Regions from separate parts of the Aquamicrobium sp. genome, predicted to be linked through region 3. Evidence: predicted binding sites of a transcription regulator. Region 3 holds the regulator's gene; each other region holds the start of a gene.
The links. The regulator LexA, encoded in region 3, represses DNA repair genes until DNA is damaged. The targets are predictions, from matches to a motif close to TGTTCNNNNTGTGTTCNG.

Region 1 (9,448 bases), on a different contig from region 3:
GTCAATTCAGGATCGCGAGGGAAAGTCCATGTCCGCTTCCGCCATCGTCGTCGCCAGCGCGACGCGCACGCCCGTCGGCTCGTTCAACGGCGCGTTCGCCGACACGCCCGCCCATGTGCTGGGCGCGGTCGCCATCAGGGAGGCGCTGGCCCGCGCCGGCGTCGACGGCGCCGAGGTGGACGAGGTGGTGATGGGCCAGATCCTCTCCGCCGGCCAGGGCCAGAACCCGGCCCGCCAGGCCGCCCGCGGCGCCGGCATCCCCGACGAGAAGACCGCCTGGGGCCTGAACCAGCTCTGCGGCTCGGGCCTGCGTGCCGTCGCCATCGGCATGCAGCAGATCCAGACCGGCGACGCAAAGATCATCGTCGCCGGCGGGCAGGAATCGATGTCGCTCGCCCCCCATGTCGCGCATCTGCGCGGCGGCGTGAAGATGGGCGACTTCAAGATGATCGATTCGATGATCAAGGACGGGCTGACCGACGCCTTCTACGGCTACCACATGGGCAACACGGCCGAGAACGTCGCCCGCCAGTGGCAGCTGACCCGCGAGGAGCAGGACGCCTTCGCCGTCGCCTCGCAGAACAAGGCCGAGGCCGCGCAGAAGGCCGGCCGCTTCAGGGACGAGATCGTCCCCGTCACGCTGAAGACCCGCAAGGGCGACGTCGTGGTCGAGAACGACGAGTACATCCGCCACGGCGCGACGCTGGAGGGGATGCAGAAGCTGCGCCCCGCCTTCGACAAGGAAGGCACGGTGACGGCCGGCAACGCCTCCGGCATCAATGACGGCGCGGCCGCCGTGGTGCTGATGAGCGAGGAGGAGGCCGCGCGGCGCGGCATCGAGCCGCTGGCGCGCATCGTCTCCTGGGCCACCGCCGGCGTCGACCCGCAGATCATGGGCACCGGGCCGATTCCCGCCTCGCGCAAGGCGCTGGAGAAGGCCGGCTGGAAGGTCGACGACCTCGACCTCGTCGAGGCCAACGAAGCGTTCGCCGCCCAGGCGCTCGCCGTCAACAAGGACATGGGCTGGAACCCGGACATCGTCAACGTCAATGGCGGCGCCATTGCCATCGGCCACCCGATCGGCGCCTCCGGCGCGCGCATCTTCAACACGCTGCTGTTCGAGATGAAGCGCCGCGGCGCCAAGCGGGGCCTCGGCACGCTGTGCATCGGCGGCGGCATGGGCGTGGCGATGTGCGTGGAAAGATAGTGAGTAGGGAATAGCCAATAGGGAGTAGCGAATAGGGGGAAGAAGGGCGCAGGCGCGGCGGGACTGAAGAATCCGTACTCGCTATTCGCTACTCCCTATTCGCTCCTCTCCGACCAACGGGAGGAGGACCCCACATGACCAGAACAGCACTCGTGACCGGCGGCTCGCGCGGCATCGGCGCGGCGATCTCGGTGGCGCTGAAGAACGCCGGCTACAAGGTGGCCGCCAACTATGCCGGCAATGACGAGGCCGCGGCGAAGTTCCGCGACGAGACCGGCATCGCGGTCTACAAATGGTCGGTCGCCGACTACGATTCCTGCGCGGCCGGGATCGCCAAGGTCGAGGCCGATCTCGGCCCGGTCGACATCCTGGTCAACAATGCCGGCATCACCCGCGACTCCATGTTCCACAAGATGACGCCGCAGCAGTGGCGCGAGGTGATCGACACCAACCTTTCGGGCGTCTTCAACATGACGCATCCGCTGTGGAACGGCATGCGCGAGCGCAAGTTCGGCCGCATCATCACCATCTCCTCGATCAACGGCCAGAAGGGGCAGGCGGGCCAGGCCAACTATTCGGCCGCCAAGGCCGGCGATCTCGGCTTCACCAAGGCGCTGGCGCAGGAGGGCGCGCGCGCCGGCATCACCGTCAACGCCATCTGCCCCGGCTATATCGGCACCGACATGGTCAAGGCCATCGACGAGAAGGTGCTGGCCGAGCGCATCATCCCGCAGATCCCGGTCGGCCGCCTCGGCGAGCCGGAGGAGATCGCCCGCATCGTCGTCTTCCTCGCGGCCGACGACGCCGGCTTCATCACCGGCTCGACCATCTCGGCCAATGGCGGCCAGTTCTTCGTCTGACGGCGCGAACCCGGCGCAAACAGAAACGGCCCCGCGAGGGGCCGTTTCCTTTTGAGATCGCGCGCGGGGCTTACTCGTCGTCGAGCAGCGCCTTGTAGACGACACCGGCGATCGCCGCGCCGATCAGGGGCGCGACCCAGAACAGCCAGAGCTGCGCCAGCGCCGGGCCTTCCGCGAACAGGGCGACGCCCGTCGAGCGCGCCGGGTTGACGGAGGTGTTCGTCACCGGGATCGAGATCAGGTGGATCAGCGTCAGCGCGAGGCCGATGGCGATGGGCGCGAAGCCGGCCGGCACCCGGCCGCTGGTCGCGCCGAGGATGACGATCAGGAAGAAGAAGGTCAGCAGCACCTCGATCACCAGCGCCGAGGTCAGCGAATAGCCGCCGGGCGAGGCCTCGCCATAGCCGTTCGAGGCGAAGCCGCCCACCGAGGTGAAGTCCGACTTGCCGGAAACGACGAGGTAGAGCGCGAGCGCGGCGACGACCGCGCCGACGAGCTGGGCGACGATGTAAGGCACGAGATCCTTGCCGTCGAACTTGCCCGCGGCGAGCAGGCCGACCGTGACGGCCGGATTGAAGTGGCCGCCGGAAATGCCGCCCACGGCATAGGCCATGGTCAGCACGGTGAGACCGAAAGCGAGCGCCACGCCGGCGAAGCCGATGCCGAGCTCAGGATAGGCGGCGGCAAGCACCGCCGAGCCGCAGCCGCCGAAGACGAGCCAGAACGTTCCGAGGAACTCGGCCAGAAGACGCTTTGTCATGCTGATTCTCCGTGAAGATAGACGGGCGAAACGAGCATGAGCATGAGTCGCATCCTTCGGCAACTGGCAGGCGATTAGCCGCCTTCCCACCCTGCAATCGGGGCCAAAGGTTAACGGCACGCCGGAAAGCCCTGTGCGAATCAGCCGGGAAAGCTTGTGGACTTGTTGTGGAGAAGCTGTGGGAACCACTACATCTTGTGGAGAACGAAACGGGAAACGGTGCCGGTCAGTGATTCGTCGCCGATTCGTTCCGCCTTTGGTCGGGAAGTTAACGCCGGAGGCCCCCGGCCCAGCGAAACCTTAACCGACGGTAAAGAAAACCATAACGAATTCCTAAGCTTGCCGCCCGCTTCGCACGACGCCGCGGCCGCCTCCGGAAGGCTTGGGGGGCAAAGGTTAACGACTCGGCGGTCGAGGACGGAACGGGAGGAAACGGCGATTCAGCATCTGGTCCGACTCTGCCCCGTAACCGCTACATATAGCGGTGAACAGAGAAGGAACATCGGCGAGTCAGTGATTCGTCGCTGATTCGTTCCAGACTCGTTCCGAGTGTTAATGCGGTGTCCCGGCGGCACGGAAAAAATCTCCCTGACGCCACCCCTGACACCACCTTTGTCGGGCGCCATCTTCCGCCCGGTTGCCGCCCATGCTAACCCGCTTGGCGGAAAATGCCTCAGCCGCGCCGCGCGCATCCCACGCGCACCACAGGGTCGCCCCCGCACGATGACCACCCCGACAAGACCCGATGCGCCGCCATCCCGGCCCCTTGGCCAGTCGTCTGTCCAGCCGCTCATCCTGTCCGGGCGCGACGTGACGGCGGTGCTCGGCCCCACCAACACCGGCAAGACCCATCTCGCCATCGAGCGGCTGGTGGCGCATGAGAGCGGCGTCATCGGCCTGCCGCTCAGGCTGCTGGCGCGCGAGGTCTATGCCCGCGTCTGCGCCCGGGTCGGGGCCGACAAGGTCGCGCTCGTCACCGGCGAGGAGAAGATCCAGCCTGCGGGCGCGCGCTATTTCGTCTGCACGGTCGAGGCGATGCCGCGCGAGACCGACGCCGCCTTCGTCGCCATCGACGAGGTGCAGCTCGCCGCCGATCTCGAGCGCGGCCACATCTTCACCGACCGCATCCTCAACCTGCGCGGCCGGCAGGAGACGCTGCTGCTCGGCGCGGCGACCATGCGCGGCATCCTGGAAAAGCTGCTGCGCGGCGTTTCCGTCGTCACCCGGCCGCGCATGTCGCATCTGGCCTATGCCGGCTCGAAGAAGCTGACGCGGCTGCCGCGCCGCTCGGCCGTCGTCGCCTTCTCGGCCGACGAGGTCTACGGCATCGCCGAGCTGATCCGCCGCCAGCGCGGCGGCGCGGCCGTGGTGCTGGGCGGCCTTTCGCCCCGCACCCGCAACGCCCAGGTCGAGCTCTACCAGTCGGGCGACGTCGACTACCTCGTCGCCACCGACGCCATCGGCATGGGCCTGAACCTCGACGTCGACCATGTCGCCTTCGCCCAGAACCGCAAGTTCGACGGCTTCCAGTATCGCGAGCTGACCGCGGCCGAGCTCGGCCAGATCGCAGGCCGCGCCGGCCGCCACATGCGCGACGGCACCTTCGGCGTCACCGGCCAGGTCGACCCGTTCCCCGACGAGCTGGTCGAGAGGATCGAGAGCCACGATTTCGAGCCGGTCAAGGTGCTGCAATGGCGCACGGCCGCCTTCGACTTCTCCAGCCTCGACGCGCTGCGCCGCTCCATCGACCGCGTCCCGGCCGTCGAGGGGCTGACGCGCGCCCTGCCGGCGGTGGACGCGCGCGCGCTCGACTATCTCGCCCGCGACGACGAGATCGTGCGGCTGGCCGACCGGCCGCGCCGGGTCGAGCTCCTGTGGGAAGCCTGCGCCCTGCCCGACTATCGCCGCATCGCCCCGGCCCAGCACGGCGACATCATCGGCTCGATCTATCTCGACCTCGCCCGTAAGGGCCATGTCGATGAGGACTACATGGCCGAGCAGGTGCGCCGCGCCGACACGACCGAGGGCGACATCGACACGCTGTCGGCGCGGATCGCCCAGATCCGCACCTGGACTTTCGTGTCGCACCGGCCCGGATGGCTGGCCGATCCGGCACACTGGCAGGAAAAAACGCGCGAGATAGAGGACAGACTGTCGGATGCCCTGCACGAGCGATTGACGAAACGCTTCGTAGACCGCAGGACTTCCGTGCTCATGAGGCGCCTGAGAGAGAACGCGATGCTTGAGGCAGAAATAGATCCGGCCGGCGACGTCACCGTCGAGGGCCACCATGTCGGCTCCCTCCAGGGCTTCCGCTTCACCGCCGACCAGTCGGCCGGCGGCGAGGACGCCAAGGCGGTCAAGGCGGCGGCGCAGAAGGCGCTGGCCGCCGAGTTCGAGGCGCGCGCCGAGCGCTTCGCCAATTCCGCCAACGGCGATTTCGCGCTGGCCTCCGACGGCCTCCTGCGCTGGATCGGCGCGCCGGTGGCAACGCTGACGGCGAGCGAAGACCCGCTTTCCCCGCGCGTCATCCTGCTCGCCGACGAGCAGCTCACCGGCCCGGCCCGCGACAAGGTCGCCGCGCGCGCCGAACGCTTCGTGCGCTACCAGATCGAGACGCTGCTGAAGCCGCTCGTCGACCTGAAGGCCGCCGACCAGCTTTCCGGCCTCGCCCGCGGCATCGCCTTCCAGCTCGTCGAGAATTTCGGCCTCATCAACCGCCGCGACGTTGCCGACGACGTCAAGGCGCTCGACCAGGAGGCGCGGGCGGCGCTGCGCCGGCTCGGCGTTCGCTTCGGCGCGTTCCACGTCTTCACGCCGGCGCTGCTGAAGCCCGGCCCGGCCGGGCTGGTGACGCTCCTGTGGTCGCTCGCCCATGACGGCAAGGACAAGCCCGGCTTCGGCGACGTGGTCAACGCCCTCGCCTCGGGCCGCACCTCGCTGGTGGTCGATCCCGGCTTCGAGCCGGCCTTCTACCGGCTCGCCGGCTATCGCATGCTCGGCCGCCGGGCCGTGCGCGTCGACATCCTCGAGCGCCTCGCCGACCTGATCCGCCCGGCGCTGTCGTGGCGGGCCGGCACCGGCGCGCGCCCGGACGGCGCTTATGACGGCGCGGCCTTCCTCGTCACCCCGGCGATGATGTCGATCCTCGGCGCCACCGCCGAGGACATGGAGGAAATCCTGAAGAGCCTCGGCTACCGCGCGGAGGCCAAGCCCGCGGCCGAGGTCCAGACCCGCCTCGGCGCCCTCGACGCGGCCGAAGCCGCACGGGTGGAAGCCGCCGCGGCCGCGAAGGCGGCCGCCGCGGAAGCCCCGCCCGCCGCCGGAGAGAGCGCGGCCGAGAGCGAAGCCCCCGCCCGCGACGGGGACGAGACCGTCGGGCAGGACACTGCCGTGGAAGCGGCGGAAGCTGCGCCCGCAGGCGAAGAGGCCGTGCAGGCGGCCGATGAGACGCCCGAACCCGCTGCATCCGACGTATCGGCCCCGGATGAGGCAGCGCCGGCTGCTGTGGAGACGGCGGAAGCGACCGCCGCCGACGCCACAGGCGAAGAAGAAGCGGCGCAGGCTGCCGGCGAGGCAACCGGCCCCGCTGCGGCCGACGCTCCGGCTCCGGACGAAGCCGCGCCCGCTGCCGCTGAGGGAGCGGAAGCCGCCCCGACGCAGGCAGAAGCCGCATCCGGCGTCCCCGCGGGAACCGACGCCGCCGCCGAGACGCCGGCCGAGGAGGCGAAACCCGTCCTCCTGTGGCGGCCGGGCCGCAGCGAGGGCCGGCCGCGCCATGGGCAGGGCCGCAGGCCGCAGCATGGCGGCGGCAGGCAGGAAGGCCGCGAGGCCGGCGCGGGCGACGGGCAGGGCCGCAAGCGCTTCGAGCGCCGCTTTGCCGGCAAGGGCGAAGGCAGGGGAGAGGGCAAAGCCGAGGGCAGGGAAAGTCGCGCGGAGCGCGACGGCCAGCAGCGCAAGGGATCGCACAACGGCCCGAACAAGGGACCGCACCGGGGCAAGCCCCCGCATCGCGGCCCCGGCCATGGTGGTCCCGACGGGCAGGGCCGGAACGAGCGGCAGGGTGAGCCGCGCCGCCCGCGCGAGGATCGGCCGGCGCGGATCGACCCGGATTCGCCCTTCGCCAAGCTGGCCGCGCTGCGCGAGAAGCTGAAGGGCAAATAGGCGAAGGCCCGAATTGGGAGACCCATGACCGGCGAGGAACGCCAGCGCATCGACAAATGGCTCGTCTACGCGCGGGTCGTGAAGTCGCGTTCGCTGGCCGCCGCGCTGGTCGGGGCCGGCCATGTCCGCGTCAACCGCGACAAGATCGCCGATCCCGCGCGCACGGTGAAGCCCGGCGACGTGCTGACCATCGCGCTCGACCGCAGGGTGCTCGTCTGGCGGGTCCTGGCGCTGGCCGGGCGGCGCGGCCCCGCCGAGGAGGCGCGCACGCTCTACGAGGATCTCGGCGCACCGGGCGAGGCCCCCGACGCCGGTGCGGGCGACCGCGACCCGTCGTGAACCCGGCCTGTCCCATATGGGTGGCCTGCATGGCTGCCCTGCATGGATGGCTTGCGCGGATTCGTCACCCTTGCACGCGGCCGGCAAAGGCGTTACCTGACCGCGCGAAATGAAATGCCGGGCAAGCGTATTTCTGGCCGGGCCGGAAGGAAGCCGCGCGATGACCTATGTCGTCACCGACAACTGCATCAAGTGCAAGTACATGGACTGCGTCGAGGTCTGTCCGGTGGACTGCTTCTACGAAGGCGAGAACATGCTCGTCATCCACCCCGACGAGTGCATCGACTGCGGCGTGTGCGAGCCCGAATGTCCGGCCGACGCCATCAAGCCCGACACCGACCCCGGGCTGGAGCGCTGGCTTGAGATCAACGCCGAATACGCCTCGCGCTGGCCCAACATAACCCAGAAGAAGGAGCCGCCCGACGACCGGGAGGAATGGGACGGCGTCGCCGGCAAGTTCGAGAACCACTTCTCGCCCGAGCCGGGCGAGGGAAACTGAAACTTTCGCGGCGCGCGCGCCGCGCCCGACGCCGGCCGAGCCGGCCCGCCGACGCCCTCTCCGGCGGGGCGGCTGTTCGCTGCTGCGGCAAATTGTTGATTCTTTCTACTTTTTGTGGTAGGAAGAAACCACATGCCGATGGCAGGCGTTCGACCAGTTGCACAAGCGTCCTAATCATTGAAAGGCTGACACGTATTCAGGGCCGGTAAAACCGGGCCGGTTCGGCGCGCGTGCGCCTTTTCCGGTTTCGGCGTTCATCGGAAGATACGGGTCGGCTTCACGGACATGTGCACACGGGTCTCCTCTGCCACGGCTGGCCGGGTCTCCGGCCGCTGATGTAACCCCGCGCCGCCACGGCGCGCGGCACAAAAAGGAGTACAGGGCGTATGGCAAACCAGCAGAAGAAGTCGGCGACCAGGCAGGGCTTCAAGACCGGCGAATACGTGGTCTATCCGGCGCACGGCGTCGGCCAGATCGTCGCCATCGAGGAGCAGGAGGTTGCCGGGCACAAGCTGGAACTCTTCGTCATCGACTTCCAGAAGGACAAGATGCGCCTGAAGGTTCCGGTCGCCAAGGCGACCTCGATCGGCATGCGCAAGCTGTCCGAGACCGATTATGTCGACCGCGCGCTGAAGGTCGTGCAGGGCCGCGCCCGCGTCAAGCGCACCATGTGGTCGCGCCGGGCGCAGGAATACGACGCCAAGATCAATTCCGGCGACCTGATCTCGATCTCCGAGGTCGTGCGCGACCTCTACCGCGCCGAGAACCAGCCCGAGCAGTCCTATTCCGAGCGTCAGCTCTACGAGGCCGCGCTCGACCGCATGGCGCGCGAGATCGCCGCCGTCAACAAGATGTCGGACACCGAGGCCGTGCGGCTGATCGAGGCCAATCTGAGCAAGGGCCCGCGCCGCGGCAAGGCCGACAACGAGGAAGCCGAGCAGGAAGAAGCGGCGTAAGCCGCGCTTCGGCAGAGTTTCGGACAGGATCGAACCCGGCCCTCGCGGCCGGGTTCTTCGTTTTCTAAAGCATGTCGCGCCTTATCCGCTCCGATCTTCGGCCGCTGCGCCGCCGATGATACGCATAGGACGCGACATGCTTTAGGCCCACCCGACAGAAAGAAACGCGCTTCGCCGCATCCGCCCTCGCCCGCCGAGGGAACAAATACCCCTTCCGCGCGTATTGCCGCCGTGGGGCGTATCGCCGGGCACCGGCCCGGTGCGCCGGCAGGAGCGGCAGCCATGGACGATCTGGCCAGACGAGGCATGATCCGGCAGGCGATGAGAGCGCCCTATCTCACGCGCGACGAGGAGCTTGCGCTCGCGCTGCGCTGGAAGGAGCGGCGCGATCAGGAGGCGCTGAACCGTATCGCGCTCGCCCATATGCGGCTCGTCGTTGCCATGGCCGGCCGCTTCCGCCATTTCGGCCTGTCGGCGAGCGATCTCATCCAGGAAGGCCATATCGGCCTGCTCGAAGCCGCCGCCCGCTTCGATCCCGACCGCGAGGTGCGGTTCTCGACCTATGCGGCATGGTGGGTGCGCGCCTCGATGCAGGACTTCATCCTGCGCAACTGGTCGATCGTGCGCGGCGGCACGTCCTCAGGCCAGAAGGCGCTGTTCTTC
Region 2 (9,448 bases), on a different contig from region 3:
ATGCCGCGGATGAAGACGGAGTTGCCGCCGCTGCTGAAGCCGTTCTCGCCGGCGTCGAGGCTGATGCCGGGCGTGTTGCGCAGCACCTCGACCAGATCGGTCGCGCCGCGCTCCTCGATCACCTGCTCGGGGACGACCGTCACGGTCTTCGGCGTGTTCTTCAGCTCGGCCGTCGCCTTCTTCGACTGGAGCCGTTCGCGCTTGTAGCCGGAGGCCGCCGTGCCCTGCCTGCCGCCATCGACATTGATCGTGTCGAGCTCCGTCACGCCTTGCGCCTGGGCGGGGCTGGTCAGGGCGGCCGAGAGCGCAATCATGGGCAGCAAACCAAGGGTCGTCCTGACAGAATCGGCGCGAGTTTTGTTGTCGGTGGGATTGTCGCTCAAGAAAGCCTCCGTGATTGGGCCGAACCGGGAAGGGGGCTTCCGGTCGCGGTCCTTAAAAAAATGCCGTCCAGCTGTCCGCCGGGGCAGGCGAAAGCGGGACGGTTGCCTGAGAGGGGCATTTCACCGGTTACTAATCTTGAATAAAGGAGTCAACTAAAATTGTGGCGCGATTGTGCGCATGCCACGATTTCGCCATATGCCGCGTCGCCGAGCCGGGCGGACCTTGCCGTCAATGGAAATCCCGCGATTTCGGGATGATCCGCACATTGCGCGGGTGGGTGGCGCCTCGCGGCTGCCGCGGGAGGGTCTCGTCGATGCCGGGCGCCATGAAATCCGGCCTGTCGTCGGCAGAGAGCCGGTTGAGGTCGGCGCTGCGGTCGATCAGCTTCTGCGCGACGAGGTGGGCGATGCCCTCGGGACTCTTCTGTACCCGGCCCTGCACTTCGATCAGGCGCGAGCCCATCACCTGCCGCCGGAACGCCTGGAACAGGCTCGCCCATATGACGACGTTGGCGATGCCGGTCTCGTCCTCGATGGTCATGAACACCACCTTGCCGTTGCCGGGCCGCTGGCGCACCAGCACGACGCCGGCGGTCTTGGTCCGGCTCTTGTCCGCGAGCGCCGCAATCTCGCCGCAACTGCGGATGCCTTCCGAACGATACTGCGCGCGCAGGAAGACGAGCGGGTGGGCCTTCAGCGACAGCCGCGTGGTCTGGTAATCGGTCACCACGTGCTGCGCCAGCGAAAGGGCGGGCAGCCGCGCGTCCGGCTCCTGCGGGAGCTCGGCGGCATCGGCGGCGGCGAACAGCGGCAGGGGCCGGTCGTCGGGAATGCGACGCGCCGCCCACAGGGCGTTGCGGCGGTCGAGCCCGATGGAGCGGAAGGCGTCGGCGTCGGCGAGCCGCTCCAGCATGGCGCGCGGCAGGGCGGCGCGGCGCGCCAGCGTCTCGATGTCGGGATAGCCCGTGCCGCGGTTGTCGACCAGCTTCCCGGCGAGCTCTTCCCGGATGCCGCCGATTTGGCGCAGCCCGAGCCGCAGGGCGAGCCTCTCCTTGCCGGTGGCGGGATCGAGCATGCCCGTGGGCTCGATGGTGTTGTCCCAGTCGCTCATGTTCACGTCGGCGGGCCGCACCTCGACGCCATGCTCGCGCGCGTCGCGCACGATCTGCGCCGGGGCGTAGAAGCCCATGGGCTGCGCGTTCAAGAGGGCGCAGGCGAAGATCGCCGGGTGGTGGCACTTGATCCAGGACGAGACGTAGACGAGATGGGCGAAGGAGGCGGCGTGGCTCTCGGGAAAGCCGTAGCTGCCGAACCCCTTGATCTGCTCGTAGCAGCGCCGGGCGAAGTCGGGATCGTAGCCGCGCGCGGTCATGCGGTCGATCATCATGCGCTCGAACTCGTCGATGGTACCGAGATTGCGGAAGGTGGCCATGGCCCGGCGCAGCCGGTTGGCCTCCTCGGCCGTGAACTTCGCCGCCACCATGGCAAGGCGCATGGCCTGCTCCTGGAACAGCGGCACGCCTTTCGTCTTTCCCAGCACCTCATGCAGCTCGTTCTCCAGCCCGTGCTCCGGCGAGGGTGAGGGGAACGTTACATCTTCAGCGCCGCTGCGGCGCCTGAGATAGGGATGGACCATGTTGCCCTGGATGGGGCCGGGCCGGACGATGGCGACCTGGATGGCGAGGTCGTAGAAGCAGCGCGGCTTGAGGCGCGGCAGCATGTTGATCTGGCCCCGGCTCTCGACCTGGAACACGCCGATGCTGTCGCCCCTGCACAGCATGTCGTAGACGGCCTCATCGTTGCGCTCGAAGGTGGCGAGGTCTGGCTCGATGCCCGCATGCTGCCGCAGAAGATCGAAGGCCTTGCGGATGCAGGTCAGCATGCCGAGGGCCAGCACGTCGACCTTCAGCAGGCCGAGCTCGTCGATGTCGTCGCGGTCCCATTCGATGAAGGTGCGCGCTTCCATGGCGGCGTTGCCGATGGGAACCGTCTCGTCCAGCCGGCCGCGGCTCAGGATGAAGCCGCCGACATGCTGCGACAGGTGGCGTGGGAAGCCGATGAGCTGCTTGGCGAACTCGACCGCCCTCATGATGACCGGGTTGCCGGGATCGAAGCCCGCCTGCCTCACCTGCGTCGCGGGAAGCTCCTCGCCATGTGAGCCCCAGACGGTGGCGGCAAGGGCCGAGGTCACGTCCTCGGTCAGCCCCAGCGCCTTGCCGACCTCGCGGATGGCGCTGCGCGGACGGTAGGAGATGACGGTGGCGGCGATGCCGGCGCGGTGGCGGCCGTAACGCTCGTAGATGTGCTGGATCACCTCCTCGCGGCGCTCGTGCTCGAAATCGATGTCGATGTCGGGCGGCTCCTTCCTTTCCTTCGATAGGAAGCGGGCGAAGAGGACGTCTATCTCTTCGGGATCGACATTGGTGATGCCGAGGACGAAGCAGACCACGGAGTTCGCGGCCGAGCCGCGCCCCTGGCAGAGGATCTTCTTGTCCCGCGCGTAGCGGACGATGTCGTGGATGGTCAGGAAATAGCGCGCGTAGTCGAGCTCGGCGATCAGCGCCAGCTCCTCCTTGAGAAGGCCCGCCACCTTCGCCGGGGTGCCCCCCGGATAGCGCGCCGCGGCATGCTGCCGGACCAGATCCTCCAGATGGCCCTGCGGCGTCTTGCCGGGCGGGACAGGCTCGTCGGGATAGTCGTATTTGAGCTGGTCGAGCGAGAACCCAACCCGCTCCAGAAGGCGCCGGCTCTCCTCGACCGCTTCGGGCCGGTCGCGGAACAGGCGCGCCATCTCCTCGGGCGGCTTCAGGTGCCGTTCGGCGTTGACCTCGAGCCGGCGGCCGGCCGTGTCGATCCGCATCCCCTCGCGGATGCAGGCGAGGATGTCCTGCAAGGGCCGCTGCTCCGGCGCGTGGTAGAGCACGTCGTTGGTGGCGAGGAGCGGCACGCCGACGCGCCGGGCGACGGCATCGAGTTTTACGAGGCGGCGGCGATCCGCGCCCTGCCGGTGCATGGTCGCGCCGAGCCAGAGCGAGCCGGCGGCGCGCGCCGCCAGCCGCCGCAGCGGCGCCTCGCAGGCGGCGGGATCGCCGGGCATCAGGATCAGCAGCAGGTGGCTCGTGTCGTCGAGGAGATCGTCAAGAGTAAGATGACACTTACCTTTTGTTCCGCGCAGATTGCCTACTGTCAGGAGGCGGCACAGCCGGCCCCAGCCGTCGCGGTTTGCGGGATAGGCGACGACGTCCGGCGCGCCGTCCTCGAAGACGAGGCGCGCGCCGACCGCGAGCCTGAAGGGGATGTCGCCGTCGGTCTCCTCGCGGTGCTTTTCCTTTATCTGGTTCAGCGCGCTGTAGGCGCGCACGACGCCGGCGACGGTGTTGCGGTCGGCGATGCCGATGCCTTCGCAGCCCAGTGCGATGGCCTGCGCCACGAGGTCGTGGGCATGCGAGGCGCCCCTCAGGAAGGAGAAGTTGGAGGCGGCGACGAGTTCGGCATGGCTCATGCGAACAACCCGTGGAGATACCAGCGCGGCCGCTCGCGCTCGCGCCGGTAGAGCCCTTCGCGGAACAGCCAGAAGCGGTGGCCGGCGCGATCCTCGACGCGGAAATAATCCCGCGTCAGCGCGTCCTCCCCGTCGCGCCACCATTCCGGCGCGATGCGGTCCGGCCCTTCGGCGGCGACGATGTCGTGGACGATCCGGCGCCAGCGGAAGCGGATCGGCGGCCCGTCCGGCACCTCGGCCATGGCCTCGACCGGCTGCGGCGGCGCGAACAGGCGCAGCGGCAGGAGCGGCGGCTCGCCCCGGGCGGCGGCGGGCCACGCGCGGTCCGCCGCGCTGCCACCCCCTGCGTGAGACGAGATGGCCTCGACGGTGCGGAAGCTGCGCTCCGGCACATGGCTGTCCTCGGCCGCGAAGCGCATGACCTGCGCCGCGTCGAGGCGGGCGCTCAGGCGGTCGATCAGGCCGGCGACGGCCTCGTCGTCCTCCTCGCTTCCGTCGAAGCGCGCCTGCCGCCCCTCCATGGCCTCGCAGGCGAGGGCGGCCAGGCGGATCACGTCGAAGCCGAACCCCGGATCGAGCGGGTCGGCGAGGGCGTCGAGGCGCTCGGCATAGAGCCGGGCAAGGATGCGCGCGTCGCGCAGCGGCCGGCCGCTGGCGACGGCGATCCGCCGCACGATCCCGTCGGCGCGGAAGAAGCTCGCCTCGAATTGCCGCCCGCCGAGGCCGTGTTCCTCGAGTTGCCGGGCGAGCCCCTGCGCCAGCCCGGCGACGGTGGCGTCGATGTCCTCGGTGCGCGCGAGCGGTTCGGCGAACCGGCGCTCGACCATCAGCGCGGGCGGCGGGCGGTCGGGCGAGGTCGGGTGGTCGACCTCGCCCAGCACGCGCGCGAGGCGGTCCATCAGGTCCGCGCCGAAGCGGGCGGCGAGCGGCGCGCGCGGCCGGTCGGCGATGGCGGCGATCGTCTTCAGCCCGGCGCGCGCCAGCGCCAGCACCCGCGCGCCGTCGATGCCGAGCGCCGCCGCGGGCAGGGGCCGGACGGCCTCGGCCTCCATGCCGGGCGCGACGACGCCTTGCGTCGTGTAGCGGGCGACGGCGCGCGCCGCGTCGGGCGTTCCGGCGATCGCCGCCTGCACGGTGAAGCCCATGAAGCCGAGCCGGGACACGATCTCGGCGCGCATCGCCGCCTCGCCGCCGAAGAGATGGACGCAGCCGGTGACGTCGAGCATGACGCCGTCCTCGCCGTCGAGCCCGACCAGCGGCGTGAAGCGGTCACACCAGTCGGCGACGCGCTTGAGGAGGGCATGGTCGGCGCCGGCGTCCCTGTCGGCGACGACGACATCCGGCACGCGCGCCCGCGCATCGGCCAGCGTCAGGCCGGGCGCGAGCCCGAGCGCGCGGGCCCTGCGGTCCGCATGGGCGACGCGCAGCGCGCTGCCGACTCTGGCGAGGACGATCAGGGGCCGCTCATCCGGTGTCGCGCCATGCCGTCGTTCGAGCCGGTCGGTGGGAAGGAAGGGAAACCACAGCGCCAGATAGCGCCGGTTCCCGGAAAGCAAGCTCATCACGGTTCCACTCCACGCGCCAACGGCCGGAACCCGGTCCGCCCCGATGGCGCAGCAAGGCAAGGTCGAAGGAAGGATGGCCGGGCGCGCCGGCCTCCAGCGTCACCGAGGGCGCGGCCGCTACGCTCCATCGGCTGAAGGCGGCGCTCGGCTGCGGCCGGGCGTCGAGGCGCAGCATGACGAGGCCGACGCCGGAAGAGGCCGCCGCCAGCGACAGGCGGCGGCTCGTCGTCAGGCCGGGGGTCCCGGCCGTGCCCCACAATTCCAGCACCACCGCGCCCAGCGCCCGGCAGCGCGCGGCCTCATGGGCGGCTCGCAGCGCCTGGACCGCGTCGCGCGCCTCGACGAGCAGGACGGACGGCGCCGCGCCGAAGCCGATCAGCCCGTGCGGATGAAGGCCGCCATGCTCGCGCGCGGCCATTGCCTGCTGCACCCAGACGATCGTGCGCCCTTCGCCCGCCATGCGCAGCGCCAGCCCCAGCGCAAAGCCGCAGGCCGCGCCGCCATCGGCCATGGCGGCGGCGAAGACCTCGTGCATGGCCCGGCGCGGCAGGCCGCCGTCGAGCGCCGCGTCGATCGCCCCGACGCCCAGCGCGACCCGCTCCGACGCCATCGCCTCGCCCCACTCCCGCGCATCGATGCAGGCAAGGCTCTGCCGGAGCCGGGCAAGGGTATCCTGCTCAGCCATCATTGGTATGTTCCTGTTTTGTTCTATAAAGACTCCGATCGGGACAAGAGTCAACCGGATCGGCTTCATGGGAAGCCGTCGGGACGGAGTCGTCGAAGGCCGGCAGGGCAAGGCTCAGGGCGAAGGAGTCAATGCGGCAGTACGGCCGCGGCTCGCCGCAGTTTTCCCTCGCGCTGGACGAGGATACCTGAAGCGTCCGCTATCGCGTGCCTGATGTGCATCGTCGTCGGCGCCGGCGCTGCCCCTCATCCGGCTGCCGCCACCTTCTCCCCGTGAACGGGGAGAAGAGAGCTGCCGCCCTTGCTTTCGCCAATAGCAAGCGTGGAAAAGAGGATGCGGCGGTGCGGCCGTCATTCCTTCTCCCCGTTCACGGGGAGAAGGTGCCCGAAGGGCGGATGAGGGGCAGCGCCGGCGCAATACGCTTTAAGGAGTCGATGTGCCGGACCCGGGCAGCTCGGGAGCGAAACCCCCGCCGATTCAGCCCTTCCGGCGCGTCTTGCGGGGCTCGGGCGCGGGCTTCGCGGCCGCTTCTTTCGCAAGCCTTGCCGCGCGCAGCCGCTCGGTCTTGGATTCGCGCGCCGTCGCCTCGCTGTCGATGATCTCGCGCGCGATGCGGGAGGTGACGTCGGCCTTCGCCTCCTGCCTGGAGGGCTTGGCCTGAAAGACGGCGCTGATGATCGCTTCATCCATGATGGTGCTCCCTGAAAACGAAAAAGGCCGGGAATTCCCGACCTTCTCCTGAGCGCCTCGATGGCCAGTGCCAGTACATCCGTGGTCAAAGACCAGAAGCGCTGTTCGGTGTTACGCCGCCTGAAGGTTCTCGGCCGCGTTCTTGCCGTTGCGGCGGTCCTGCACGACGTCGAAGCTGAGCTTCTGGCCCTCGACGATGGTGCGCATGCCCGCGCGCTCGACGGCGGAGATGTGGACGAACACGTCCGGCTGGCCGTCACCCTGCTCGATGAAGCCGAAACCCTTGGTGGAGTTGAAGAACTTTACGGTTCCCGTCGCCATGATGCATTCCTTTCAAATCGGAAATAGTTGATCGCCGCCCGGCCGCGTGCCGAACGTCGCAGTCTTCGAAATTGAGAAGGAAGATCGTAGGAGCGCCGGAGCGCGAAACAAAGTTCGTCAACAAGTTCGATGCGGCATAGATAGCGACGAATTGTGTCCGCGACAAGGCACCGGCGCGAAATGGGCAGGGATGCGGGGCAGGAGCGCCCTGTCCCGCGCGTTCCCGGCCCCGCCGGGAGTGGCGCTCAGCCGAAGTGCGGCACGGTCACGCGCCAGCCCTGCGGGTCGTTGTCCCTGCCCTTCTGGACCGCCAGCAGCTTGTCGTAGAGCCATTCCGTCGTCGGGCCGCGCTGGCCGTCGCGGACCTGGATTTCCTTGCCCTTGTAGGCGATCCGCCCGATCGGCGAGACGATGGCGGCGGTGCCGGTGCCGAAGACCTCGTCGAGCGTGCCGGCGTCGTGGGCCTCGAACAGCTCGTCGATGGCGATGGGCTCCTCGCTCACGGCCGCGCCGCTGTCGCGCAGGATCGAGAGGATCGTGTCGCGCGTGACGCCCGCCAGGATGGAATCGGACAGCGGCGGCGTGCGCACCCTGCCGGCGATCTTGACGAAGATGTTCATCGAGCCGACCTCCTCGAGATAGCGCCGTTCCACCCCGTCGAGCCACAGGATCTGCGAGTAGCCCTGCTCGACCGCGGCCCGCGTGGCGTACATGGCGGCGGCATAGTTGCCGCCCGTCTTGGCCGAGCCGACGCCGCCGCGCGCGGCGCGCACGAACTCGTCGCTGGCGAGGATGCGCACCGGCGCGCTGCCCTCGGCGAAGTAGTCGCCGACCGGCGACAGGAACACGACGAGCAGATAGTCCCGCGCCGGGCGCAGGCTGACGAAGCCCTCGGTGGCGACGATGGTCGGCCGGATATAGAGCGCGCTGCCCGGGTCGCTCGGCGCCCAGCGCCGGTCGAGGTCGCACAGGCGCTGTATCAGCTCCATCAGCATCCGCGGCTCGACCTGCGGGATGCACATGCGCGCCGCCGACCGGTTGAGCCGGGCGATATGCATGTCCGGGCGGAACATGGCGAGGCTGCCGTCGGGCTGGAGATGCGCCTTGAACGCGTCGAAGATCGACTGGCTGTACTGGAAGCCGGCGGCCGAGGGATGGAGCGAAAGCTCGCCGAAGGGGACGATCCGCGGCTCTCCCCAGCCGGTGGCCTCGGTGTAGCGCAACGTGGCGATGTGGTCGGTGAAGTGGTTGCCGAAGCCGTAGGGCGGCCGGGGAAGCGGGGCCAGCGTCGCGGCGCGGGTGATCTCGATCGGCGCGGCCGGGACGAAACTGTCGGCTTCCGCCTTGCCAATGGTGTTGTTCACTGGAAGCTGCCTCCTGAAGAATGTCCTTTCGCCCCGCGGATCGGCAGGGGATCGGTCTGCCGCTCGATCCGAGGGGGTCGGGCTAGGGATAGGTCGTCGGGGCGCGGGGGAAAAGAGACATCGCCGCCGCCGTCCGCGCCGGAGCGCACGCGAGGGCGCTTACGTTAAGCGCGCGTCCGTTTGGTGAAGGACCGGCCGTTTCCATCCTGCCCGCCGTCAGATCTCGCTCGCCAGATGGCCGAGGCAATCGCCGGCCTCGACCAGCGAGAAGGTGCGCACGCACATCGCGATCCCGGCCGAGCGGAAATGGACCGCCACCGGCGTCGCCCAAGGGTCGTCGATGTCGTGGATCAGCCCGGCGACGGCCCCGGCCGCCACGGTCTGGCCGAGCGCGAATTTCGGCTCGAAGAAGCCGCGGCGGTCGGCGAAGGCATAGAGGCCGGGATCATCCATCGCCAGGCGGCGGATCGGGCCCTTGCGCGGCGCGGGGGCCTTTTCGGCCGGCAGCACGCCCAGATGCGACAGCACGCCGCGCACGCCTCTTTCCGCCATGGCGAGCCCGTCGATGTTCACGCTCGAGCCGCCGCCGAACTCGCCGGTCAGGAAATCGACGCCGTTGCGGTCGGCGTAGTTGCCGATCACCCGGTCCTCGCCGCTGAGGGCGCGCACGGAATCGAAGTAGATGACGTTCCCGGCGTCGAACGCCGTCACCAGGGTTTCGACGCGCGCGGCCTTCCCGGGGTCCGACCAGCGCGGCGCGAGCAGCGCCGGCAGGTATTGCAGCGAGCTGCCGCCGGCGTGAAGGTCGATCAGGAAGTCGGCGCGGGGAAGCAGCTCGGTGGTGACGTAGTGGGCGATCATCTCCGTCGCCGTCCCGTCGCGCCGGCCGGGAAAGGTGCGGTTGAGGTTGATGCCGTCGATCGGCGACACCCGCGTTC
Region 3 (9,448 bases):
CGCTGGAGCGCCTCGGCCGCCGCGCCGATCAGTCGATCGCCATCGCGCGGGAGCGGCGCACGGTGCGGCTGGCGCAGGCGTGGCGGCTGGCCGAGACGCTGTCCCACCGCTCGGTGCTGCGGCGCGGCTTCGCGCTGGTGCGCGACGCGCAAGGCCTGCCGGTCAAGTCCGCCGCCGCGGTCGGGCCGGGCGATGCGCTTGCCATCGAGTTCGCCGACGGCAGCGTCGATGCGGTCGCCTCCGGCGGCGAGTCGGTGCGGCCGGTGACGCGCAAGCAGGCGCGGAAGCCGGAAGGCGGCGGCCAAGGATCGCTGTTCTGAGCTTTCGGGGGGAAGAAGTGGTACGGTTGGGTGGATTTGAACCACCGACCTCTGGTGCCACAAACCAGCGCTCTAACCAACTGAGCTACAACCGCATGCACACGCCTTAAGGGCTGGCGTGGCTCTTACGGGCAATCGGCGGCGATTTCAAGTGCGACGAGGGGCCGATCACGGCTTTAATCCGGCAGTCCTCACGATTTGGGGCAGGGCATCGGTTTTCGGGCAGCGATCCGTGCCCGTCGCGGCGGCGGCAAGCCGGAAAGAAAAAAGGAGCGGTCCGAAGATCGCTCCAGAAGTGGTGCTGTAAACCCGAAAGCGGGGTTCAGATCGCGTTCTTGACCTTCTGGCGTACGTCGCCGACGCCCTTCTGGACCTTGCCGGCGACCTTGTCGGCCTTGCCTTCGGCCTGGAGCTTCTTCGAGCCCGTGACCTTGCCCGCGGCTTCCTTCACGGCGCCCTTGGCCTGCTTGGCCACGCCCTTGACCTGATCCTTGTTGACCATCTCGCCTGTTCCTTTCGCCAATGCCGCATCCATGCGGCGTTAAAGAACGAGCCAGACGGGTTTTGGTTGCGCGGATGCGCTCGCGCTCTCTGCGCAATACGAAAAGAAAGGCTCTGCGCAATACGAAAAGAAAGGGCGGCATCGCTGCCGCCCCTTCCCGGTCTGGTCTTCGGGCAGGACTTAGAAGTCCATACCGCCCATGCCGCCCATGCCGCCAGGCATGCCGCCCGGTGCATCCTTCTTCGGCAGTTCGGCGATCATGGCTTCCGTCGTGATCAGCAGCGAGGCAACCGAAGCGGCGTTCTGCAGAGCCGTGCGGACAACCTTGACCGGATCGACGATGCCGAGCGAGATCAGGTCGCCGTATTCGCCGGTCTGGGCGTTGTAGCCGTAGTTGTCTTCGTTCTTGTCGAGGATCTTGCCGACGACGATCGAAGCTTCGTCACCAGCGTTCTCGGCGATCTGGCGAACCAGGGCCTGGAGCGCCTTGCGAACGATGTTGATGCCAGCTTCCTGGTCATCGTTTTCGCCCTTGGCGGAGATCTTCGTGGAAGAACGGAGCAGGGCAACGCCGCCGCCCGGTACGATGCCTTCCTGAACGGCAGCGCGCGTCGCGTTGAGGGCGTCGTCGATGCGGTCCTTCTTTTCCTTCACTTCGACTTCCGTCGAGCCGCCGACGCGGATGACGGCAACGCCGCCAGCGAGCTTGGCAAGACGTTCCTGCAGCTTCTCGCGGTCGTAGTCGGAGGTGGTTTCTTCGATCTGGGCCTTGATCTGCGCGACGCGGCCTTCGATTTCAGCCTTCTGGCCGGCACCGTCGACGATCGTCGTGTTTTCCTTGGAGATCGAAACCTTCTTCGAACGGCCGAGCATGTCGAGCGTTACGTTTTCGAGCTTGATGCCGAGGTCTTCGGAGATGACCGTGCCGCCCGTCAGGATGGCGATGTCTTCCAGCATGGCCTTGCGGCGGTCGCCGAAGCCCGGAGCCTTGACGGCAGCGATCTTGAGGCCGCCACGCAGCTTGTTGACGACGAGCGTAGCAAGGGCTTCGCCTTCGACGTCTTCAGCGATGATAACCAGCGGCTTGCCGGTCTGGACGACGGCTTCGAGAACCGGGAGCATCGCCTGGAGGTTCGAGAGCTTCTTCTCGTGCAGGAGAATGAAAGCGTCTTCGAGGTCGGCGACCATCTTTTCCGGGTTGGTGATGAAGTAGGGCTGAGGTAGCCGCGGTCGAACTGCATGCCCTCGACCACTTCAAGTTCGGTCTCGGCGGTCTTGGCTTCCTCGACGGTGATGACACCTTCGTTGCCGACCTTCTCCATGGCCTCGGCCAAAAACCGGCCAATCTCCGCGTCGCCATTGGCAGAGATGGTGCCGACCTGGGCGATCTCGTCGTTCTTCGTCACCTTGCGTGCATTGGCCTTCAGCTCGGCAACGACAGCATCCACCGCCTTGTTGATGCCACGCTTCAGGTCCATCGGGTTCATGCCGGAAGCCACGGCCTTGGCGCCTTCCTTGACGATCGCCTGCGCCAGAACGGTCGCGGTCGTGGTGCCGTCACCGGCAAGGTCATTGGTCTTCGAGGCGACCTCGCGCACCATCTGGGCGCCCATGTTCTCGAACTTGTCCTCGAGCTCGATCTCCTTGGCGACGGTGACGCCGTCCTTGGTGATGCGCGGCGCGCCGAACGACTTGTCGATGACGACGTTGCGGCCCTTGGGGCCGAGCGTCACCTTCACCGCGTCGGCGAGGATGTTGACGCCGCGCAGCATGCGCTCGCGGGCGTCACGGGAAAATTTTACGTCCTTGGCAGCCATGTTCAGCTCCTGTTTTCGAGGCCGCTCCGCATGCGGGCCGGCCGAATGTCAATGAAAGGGATGGGAACCGGCCGATCAGCCGATGATGCCGAGAATGTCGGATTCCTTCATGATCAGCAGGTCTTCGCCGTTGAGCTTGACCTCGGTGCCCGACCACTTGCCGAACAGGACGCGGTCGCCGGCCTTGACCTCCAGCGGAACGAGCTTGCCGTTCTCGTCGCGCGCGCCGGAGCCGGCGGCGACGATCTCGCCTTCCTGCGGCTTCTCCTTGGCGGTGTCGGGGATGATGATGCCGCCTGCGGTCTTCTCTTCGGATTCGACCCGGCGGACGACCACGCGGTCATGGAGCGGGCGGAACTTCGACTTTGCCATGTCTTGGGTGTCCTTAAAAAACTGGTTTGAGAGGTTCCCTCCATCCGGCGACGCCGGACGCGGTTAGCACTCGCCATTGGTGAGTGCTAACATGACGGGTGAGATAGTGAGGGCTTGCCGGGCTGTCAATATCGAAGGCGATTTATCGCTAACGGCAGCAGCCGAAAGGACGTCAGCCGCCGATCGTGCCGACCCAGCCGCGGGCGATGGCGAGACCGGCGGCGTCGGCCTCGCCGCCGAAGCGGGCGGCCTCGGCCGGGTGGCGCTCGCTCCAGCCCGGATGCCGCTCGGCCAGCCAGTCGGCGAACAGGCCGCTCCACTCGGCAACCAGCGGCCGGTCGGCCTCGAAATGGAACTGGAAGCCGTAGGCCGCGCGGCCGATCCGGAAGGCCTGGTTGTGGACGGCGAGGCTGCCGGCGAGCCGGCTCGCGCCGCGCGGCAGGACGAAGGTGTCGTCGTGCCACTGGAAGGAGCGGAAGGACGGGGGCAGGGGGGCGAGGACCGGGTCCTCCGCGCCTTCGGGCGTCAGCTCCACCTCGTTCCAGCCGAACTCGGTCGCGCCGCCGATGATGTTCTGGCCGCCATAGGCGCGCGCCAGCAACTGGCTGCCGAGGCAGATGCCGAGCACGGAGCGGCCGGAATCGCCGAACGCCCGCATCAGGCCGCACAGCTGCGGCAGCCATGGCGACTGCTCGTCCGCGAGCGCGTTCTGGCCGCCGCCGAGCACGACCAGCCCGTCATGGCCGCCCGGCCGGTCGGGAAGCGCCTTGCCGAGATCGGCGCGCAGGAGGTCGATGCGCGCGCCGGCTTCCGCCAGCGCGACGCCGACCTGTCCGAGGCCGGTATTGGCATAATTCTGGACGACGAGGACGCGCATGAGGATGTCCGCTTTCGGGTGGTGCCGCAGCTTCGCGCGAGCGATAGCATGGAGACGCGCGAGTCGGGAAGGAGCGAGAACCGTGCCGTTGCAGAACCGGGTCGATCCGCTGGGGCAGATCCATGCCGTCGCCGCGCGCGGCCTGTTCACCGGCAATCGCGGCGTCATCCACGATCCGCTAGCGAAGGCGCTGCTCGCGCGCCGCTGGACGACGAAGGCGTGGATCATCTGCGCGCTCGACCATCCGCGAGGCTGCCGGCGCGAGCCGATGGGGCGCAACGCGCCCTCGGGCGCGGCCGGGTGGACGGAGCTGTTCTTCCTCGACGAGGCGACGGCGCTGGCGGCGGGGCATCGCCCCTGCTTCTACTGCCGGCGCGCGGCGGCGGAGGCGTTTCGCCGTTGCTTCGCCGCCGGCAACCGGCTCGGCCATGTCCCGGCCCCCGACATCGATTCGGTCCTCCACCGGCAAAGGCATGCTGCCGGCGCGGCATTGCCCACCCTCGATGCGCAAGCCATCGGCGCGCTGCCCGACGGCGCGATGATCGAGGTCGGGGGGCGGATCCTCGCGCTCCATGCGGGCAGGGCGCGGTCGTGGAGCTTCGGCGGCTATGGCCCGCCGCAGGCCTTGCCGCCGGGCGCAAGGCTGGTCACGCCCGCAGCCACGGTCGCGGCGCTGGGGGCGGGGTTCAGCCCGGTCTGGCACCCGACGCTGACCCCGGCCTGACCCACGTAAACAGTAATCGACGATTACCACCTCGCCACGGCCGGCGCGGGCATGATGGCCCCGGTGGCAACCAACGCGGCCGACGACGGCCGGGCGAAGAACCGGCGGGTCGTGCTCGTCAATGCCAACTGAGCGAGCCGGGGACGGCGGGCCGGGCTTGACCCGGCCGCGTCCGCGCCGCATCACGAGATTCATGCGCGCAAACTACAAATTGCAGCGGCTTTTCATGCCGCACGATCTCGGCCCCGGCGCCGCCTTCGAGGCGGACAGGGCGCAGAGCCATTACCTTGCCCATGTGCTGCGCATGGGCGAGGGGGCGGAGCTTCTGGTCTTCAACGGCCGCGACGGGGAATGGCGCGCGCGTGTCGCGGCGGTCTCGAAGAAGGGCGTGAGGCTCGCCGTCGAGCACGCTGAGCGGCCGCAGCCGCCGGCGCCCGACCTCGTCTACGCCTTCGCGCCGCTGAAGGTCGGGCGGCTGGACTATATGGTGCAGAAGGCGGTCGAGATGGGCGCGGGCGTCCTCCAGCCGGTCGTCACGCAGCACACGCAGGTGACGAGGCCGCCGCTGGAGAAGATGCAGGCCAACATGATCGAGGCGGCCGAGCAGTGCGGCGTGCTGTCCATCCCGCTGCTGCGCCCGCCGGTGAAGCTCGACCTCCTGCTGGCCGGATGGGAGAAAGACAGGCGGCTCGTCTTCTGCAACGAGAGCGCCGGGACGAACGACCCGCTCGCGGCGCTCCGGGCGGTGACGGAAGCGAAGATCGGCGTTCTCGTCGGCCCCGAGGGCGGCTTTTCCGACGAGGAGCGGCGGCTGCTCACGGCGCAGCCTTTCGTCACGGCGATTCCGCTCGGGCCGCGCATCCTGCGCGCCGACACGGCCGCGGTGGCGGCGCTGGCGCTGGTGCAGGCGACGCTGGGCGACTGGCGCGATCAGGCCGGCTGATCGGCCCCATTGAACAGCTTGTCAGGATTTTTCGCTTGATCGCGGCGGCGAGTTCCGCTCAACACTCGCGCGCGGCCGCCGGCAAGGCGGCGCGGAGGCAGGGCGAGGACACGACCATGGCGCGCGACACCACCGATTTCAGCCCGATCGAAGGGGTGGACGAGCTCGTCTCCTATCTCGCCGCCGGCTGCAAGCCGAAGGACGCATGGCGCATCGGCACCGAGCACGAGAAGTTCCCGTTCTATGTCGACGGCAACCGGCCGGTTCCCTATGAGGGACCGAACGGCATCAGGGCGCTGCTTGAGGGCATGCAGGGCCTGCTCGGCTGGGAGCCGATCATCGACGCCGGCAACGTCATCGGCCTCGTGGAGCCGACGGGGCAGGGGGCGATCAGCCTCGAGCCGGGCGGGCAGTTCGAGCTGTCCGGCGCGCCGGTGGAGACGCTGCACCAGACCTGCCGCGAGGGCAACGCCCATCTCGCGCAGCTGCGCGAGGTCGCCGAGCCGCTCGGCATCCGCTTCCTCGGCCTCGGCGGCAGCCCGAAATGGACGCTTGCCGAGACCCCGCGCATGCCGAAATCGCGCTACGACATCATGACCGCCTACATGCCGAAGGTCGGCAGCCGGGGGCTGGACATGATGTACCGCACCTGCACCATCCAGGTGAATCTCGACTTCTCCTCGGAAGCCGACATGCGGCGCAAGATGCAGGTGTCGCTCAAGCTGCAGCCGCTGGCGACGGCGCTGTTCGCCAACTCACCCTTCACCGAGGGGCGGCCGAACGGCCTGCAAGCTGGCGCGGCGACATCTGGCGCGACACCGACAACCAGCGCTCGGGCGTTCTCGAATTCTGCTTCTCGCCCCGGTTCGGCTTCGCCGACTATGTCGAATGGGCGCTCGACGTGCCGATGTACTTCATCATCCGCGACGGGCGCTATTTCGATGCCACTCACGTCACCTTCCGCCAGTTCATGAACGGCGCGCTGCGGGGCGAGGTGAGCGACGGCCTGCCGACCATGGGCGACTGGGCCAACCACCTTTCGACGCTGTTTCCCGACGTGCGGCTCAAGCGATTCCTCGAGATGCGCGGCGCCGACGGCGGGCCGTGGCGGCGCATCTGCGCCCTGCCGGCGTTCTGGGTCGGGCTGCTCTACGACGCAGCCGCGCTCGACGAGGCCGAGGCGCTGACGAAGGACTGGACGTTCGCCGAGGTGGTGGCGATGCGTGATGCCGTCCCGGCGCAGGCGCTCGCCACGCCGTTCCGCAACGCGACGCTGCGCGAGATCGCGCGCGAGGCGCTGGCGATCTCGCGCCGGGGGCTGGCGGCGCGGGCGCGCACCAACGGCGAAGGCAGCGACGAGACCGGCTTCCTTGCCCCGCTCGACGAGGTGGTGGCGCGCGGCACGACCAGCGCCGAAGAAATGCTCAACGCCTACCGGACGCGCTGGGGCGGCTCGATCGAACCCGCTTTTCTCGAATACGCGTACTGAAGCGTTTCGCGTCTTGTCCGCTCCGCAGGAGGGCGATCTTCGACCCTCGCGCCGCCCCTCATCCGCCCTTCGGGCACCTTCTCCCCGTAAACGGGGAGTAGAGGGTTCTCATCCCCGCTTTCGCTAATCGCAAGCGTGGCAGAACGGCGTGAACATGCGGCCGGTTCTCTTTTCCGTTCACGGAAGAAAGGCGAGGGCCGGGCAAACAAGGAGGATTGCACCTCTATGCCGGCCCGAAGACATCGGGGGTATCCCGGTCCAAACCCATCAGGGCCGTTCGGATCCGCCCCACTTCGGGCGCGAGGCGTCAGTAGCGGCGGATCAAACCGACCAGCTTGCCCTGTACCTTGACCCGGTCGGGGCCGAAGATGCGCGTCTCGTAGGCCGGGTTGGCAGCTTCCAGCGCGATGGTGTCGCCCTTGCGGCGGAACCGCTTCAGCGTGGCTTCCTCGTCGTCGACCAGGGCGACGACGATCTCGCCCGGGCTCGCCGTCTGGCAGTTGCGGATGATGACGGTGTCGCCGTCGAGAATGCCGGCCTCGATCATCGAATCGCCCTTGACCTCGAGCGCGTAGTGCTCGCCGCTGCCGAGCATGTCGGGCGAGACGCCGATGGAATGGGTCTGGTTCTGGATCGCGGCGATGGGAACGCCGGCGGCGATACGGCCCATGACTGGGATGCCGACCAGCGCGGCGCCGTCATTGTCGTTCCCGGTGGGCGCCCGCGGCGCGGGCGCGGCGGCGCGGCCGAGGCTGCCCTGTATGACGCTGGGCGAGAACTTCTTCGCCGCGTTAAGGCCGGGGGCGATCGAATCGGGCAGGCGCAGGACCTCGAGCGCGCGGGCGCGGTTCGGCAGGCGGCGGATGAAGCCGCGCTCCTCCAGCGCCGTGATCAGGCGGTGGATGCCCGACTTGGACGCAAGGTCGAGCGCCTCCTTCATCTCGTCGAAGGAGGGGGGAATCCCGGTCTCCTTCAGCCGCTGATGGATAAAGAGGAGCAGTTCGTGTTGCTTGCGCGTGAGCATCCCGGCCCTTTCGGGAATCGATCCTAAACAAAACAGGAACAATCTATATCTGTTCCTTTTGTGTTCTGCAAGGACTTATACGATAAGGCGGTCAGCGGACGGTAGCGGCCTTGCGTCGTTCCGCAGCCGCAGCGATCTCGCGGATTTCGGTGGCGACCGTCGTGAACTCGGTTATCAGATGCGCCGCGACCGTCCGGACGGTAGGCCAGTTCTGCCGTTCGCGATGGATGAGCAGGCCGACCTCGCTCTGCCGCAGCCCCGGTTCCTGAAGCGGTATGTGGACGAGTTCGCCGGACTGTAACCCCCGCATGAAGTCGACCGGCGTGAAGAATCCAACGGCCTTTGCGTACCGCCAGAGCGTCGAGGAGGCATTCTTTCCGATCGCGGTCATGATCAACACGATTCCGGTGGTCGCGAAGGCCGATCCTGGTGCTGCTGCTGGGCAACGGCATGGAGCCCAAGATCGCCATCGCGGATCTGATCTGCCTTGACAGTCGTGATCGGCGCAATCGTCGGCGAATGGATCGGGGCGGAAATTCATCGTCGTGTCGGTCTGCGTGCGGAAAGCCTGCCGCTGCTTTGTCGATGGCTGCTGTAGCCACTATACGCTGCTGGTTCGCGGACGTTCGTGAGCGGGCTAAAAAAAATTATACCGGGATGGATGTTGAGTATTTTACTCTCTTTAGTGCAAAATGAGATGATGAATTATATACAGATTTATGTTGAAGAATATTATTCATGAGAAAATCATGAAATTCATTTATATTTTCAAGAATAAATATTATTAAATAATCCCATTCTCCAGATATAGAATAACATTCTATAGCATTTGTGCTATTATTGATAAATTCTTCAAATTTAGTCCTCGCTTCATGGTCGTGTGATTTCATTTTTATCTGACATATAACAGTTATTCCCTTATTGACTTTCTCCGGATCGACCAAGCGGACAGTTTTTCCTAGAACTCCTCTGCTTTCGAGCAATTTGATCCGTCTCCAGCAGGAGGCCGGCGATGCGCCTACAGCTTGTGCTAGTGCGGTGGCCTGACCCCATAGGGTGGTCCGGTTTCAATCTTAATGCATGATCGGCTTGTCGGCCATTACCTGGGCCGATGGCGGTGTCGATCCGCGCGACGGTGGAGGCCAGATGATGGCCTCCGGTGCCGGCGGCTTGTATCCGAGCGATGAGTGCGGCCGCTCGGTGTTGTAGTAGCGTCTCCATGCCTCGATGATGACCTTTGCTTCGGCGAGACTGTAGAAGATCTCACCGTTGAGCAGTTCATCGCGGAGCTTCGAGCTGAAGCTTTCGCAGTAGCCGTTTTCCCACGGGCTGCCCGGCTCGATGAAGGCGGTTCTGCGCCGACGGCCACGATCCATTCCC

Region 1: M9945_RS19420 (helicase-related protein) is a predicted target of LexA. The motif match lies at 3,358-3,375, and genes of this name have one in related genera.
Region 2: M9945_RS18345 (ImuA family protein) is a predicted target of LexA. The motif match lies at 6,144-6,161, and genes of this name have one in related genera.

Annotation. Positions count from the first base shown of each region.
Region 1 is NZ_JAMLIE010000003.1:406,046-415,493, forward strand. It holds gene M9945_RS19405 (acetyl-CoA C-acetyltransferase) at 29-1,207, shown strand; gene M9945_RS19410 (beta-ketoacyl-ACP reductase) at 1,342-2,067, shown strand; gene aqpZ (aquaporin Z) at 2,138-2,827, opposite strand; gene M9945_RS19420 (helicase-related protein) at 3,551-6,991, shown strand; gene M9945_RS19425 (RNA-binding S4 domain-containing protein) at 7,016-7,330, shown strand; gene fdxA (ferredoxin FdxA) at 7,491-7,829, shown strand; gene M9945_RS19435 (CarD family transcriptional regulator) at 8,216-8,785, shown strand; gene M9945_RS19440 (RNA polymerase factor sigma-32) at 9,068-9,448, shown strand, end outside.
Region 2 is NZ_JAMLIE010000003.1:188,072-197,519, reverse strand. It holds gene M9945_RS18360 (TonB-dependent receptor) at 1-314, opposite strand, end outside; gene M9945_RS18355 (error-prone DNA polymerase) at 613-3,885, opposite strand; gene M9945_RS18350 (DNA polymerase Y family protein) at 3,882-5,447, opposite strand; gene M9945_RS18345 (ImuA family protein) at 5,350-6,138, opposite strand; gene M9945_RS18340 (hypothetical protein) at 6,613-6,825, opposite strand; gene M9945_RS18335 (cold-shock protein) at 6,937-7,146, opposite strand; gene M9945_RS18330 (branched-chain amino acid aminotransferase) at 7,392-8,510, opposite strand; gene M9945_RS18325 (succinylglutamate desuccinylase/aspartoacylase family protein) at 8,727-9,448, opposite strand, start outside.
Region 3 is NZ_JAMLIE010000002.1:218,363-227,810, forward strand. It holds gene xseA (exodeoxyribonuclease VII large subunit) at 1-320, shown strand, start outside; tRNA gene M9945_RS13600 (tRNA-His) at 339-415, opposite strand; gene M9945_RS13605 (CsbD family protein) at 643-822, opposite strand; partial or broken gene groL (chaperonin GroEL) at 1,003-2,639, opposite strand; gene groES (co-chaperone GroES) at 2,715-3,011, opposite strand; gene M9945_RS13620 (type 1 glutamine amidotransferase) at 3,184-3,888, opposite strand; gene M9945_RS13625 (hypothetical protein) at 3,971-4,612, shown strand; gene M9945_RS13630 (16S rRNA (uracil(1498)-N(3))-methyltransferase) at 4,806-5,555, shown strand; partial or broken gene M9945_RS13635 (glutamate--cysteine ligase) at 5,672-7,044, shown strand; gene lexA (transcriptional repressor LexA) at 7,352-8,068, opposite strand; gene M9945_RS13645 (hypothetical protein) at 8,160-8,459, opposite strand; gene M9945_RS13650 (Lrp/AsnC ligand binding domain-containing protein) at 8,716-8,958, opposite strand; partial or broken gene M9945_RS13655 (Lrp/AsnC family transcriptional regulator) at 9,040-9,096, opposite strand; partial or broken gene M9945_RS13660 (IS3 family transposase) at 9,142-9,448, opposite strand, start outside.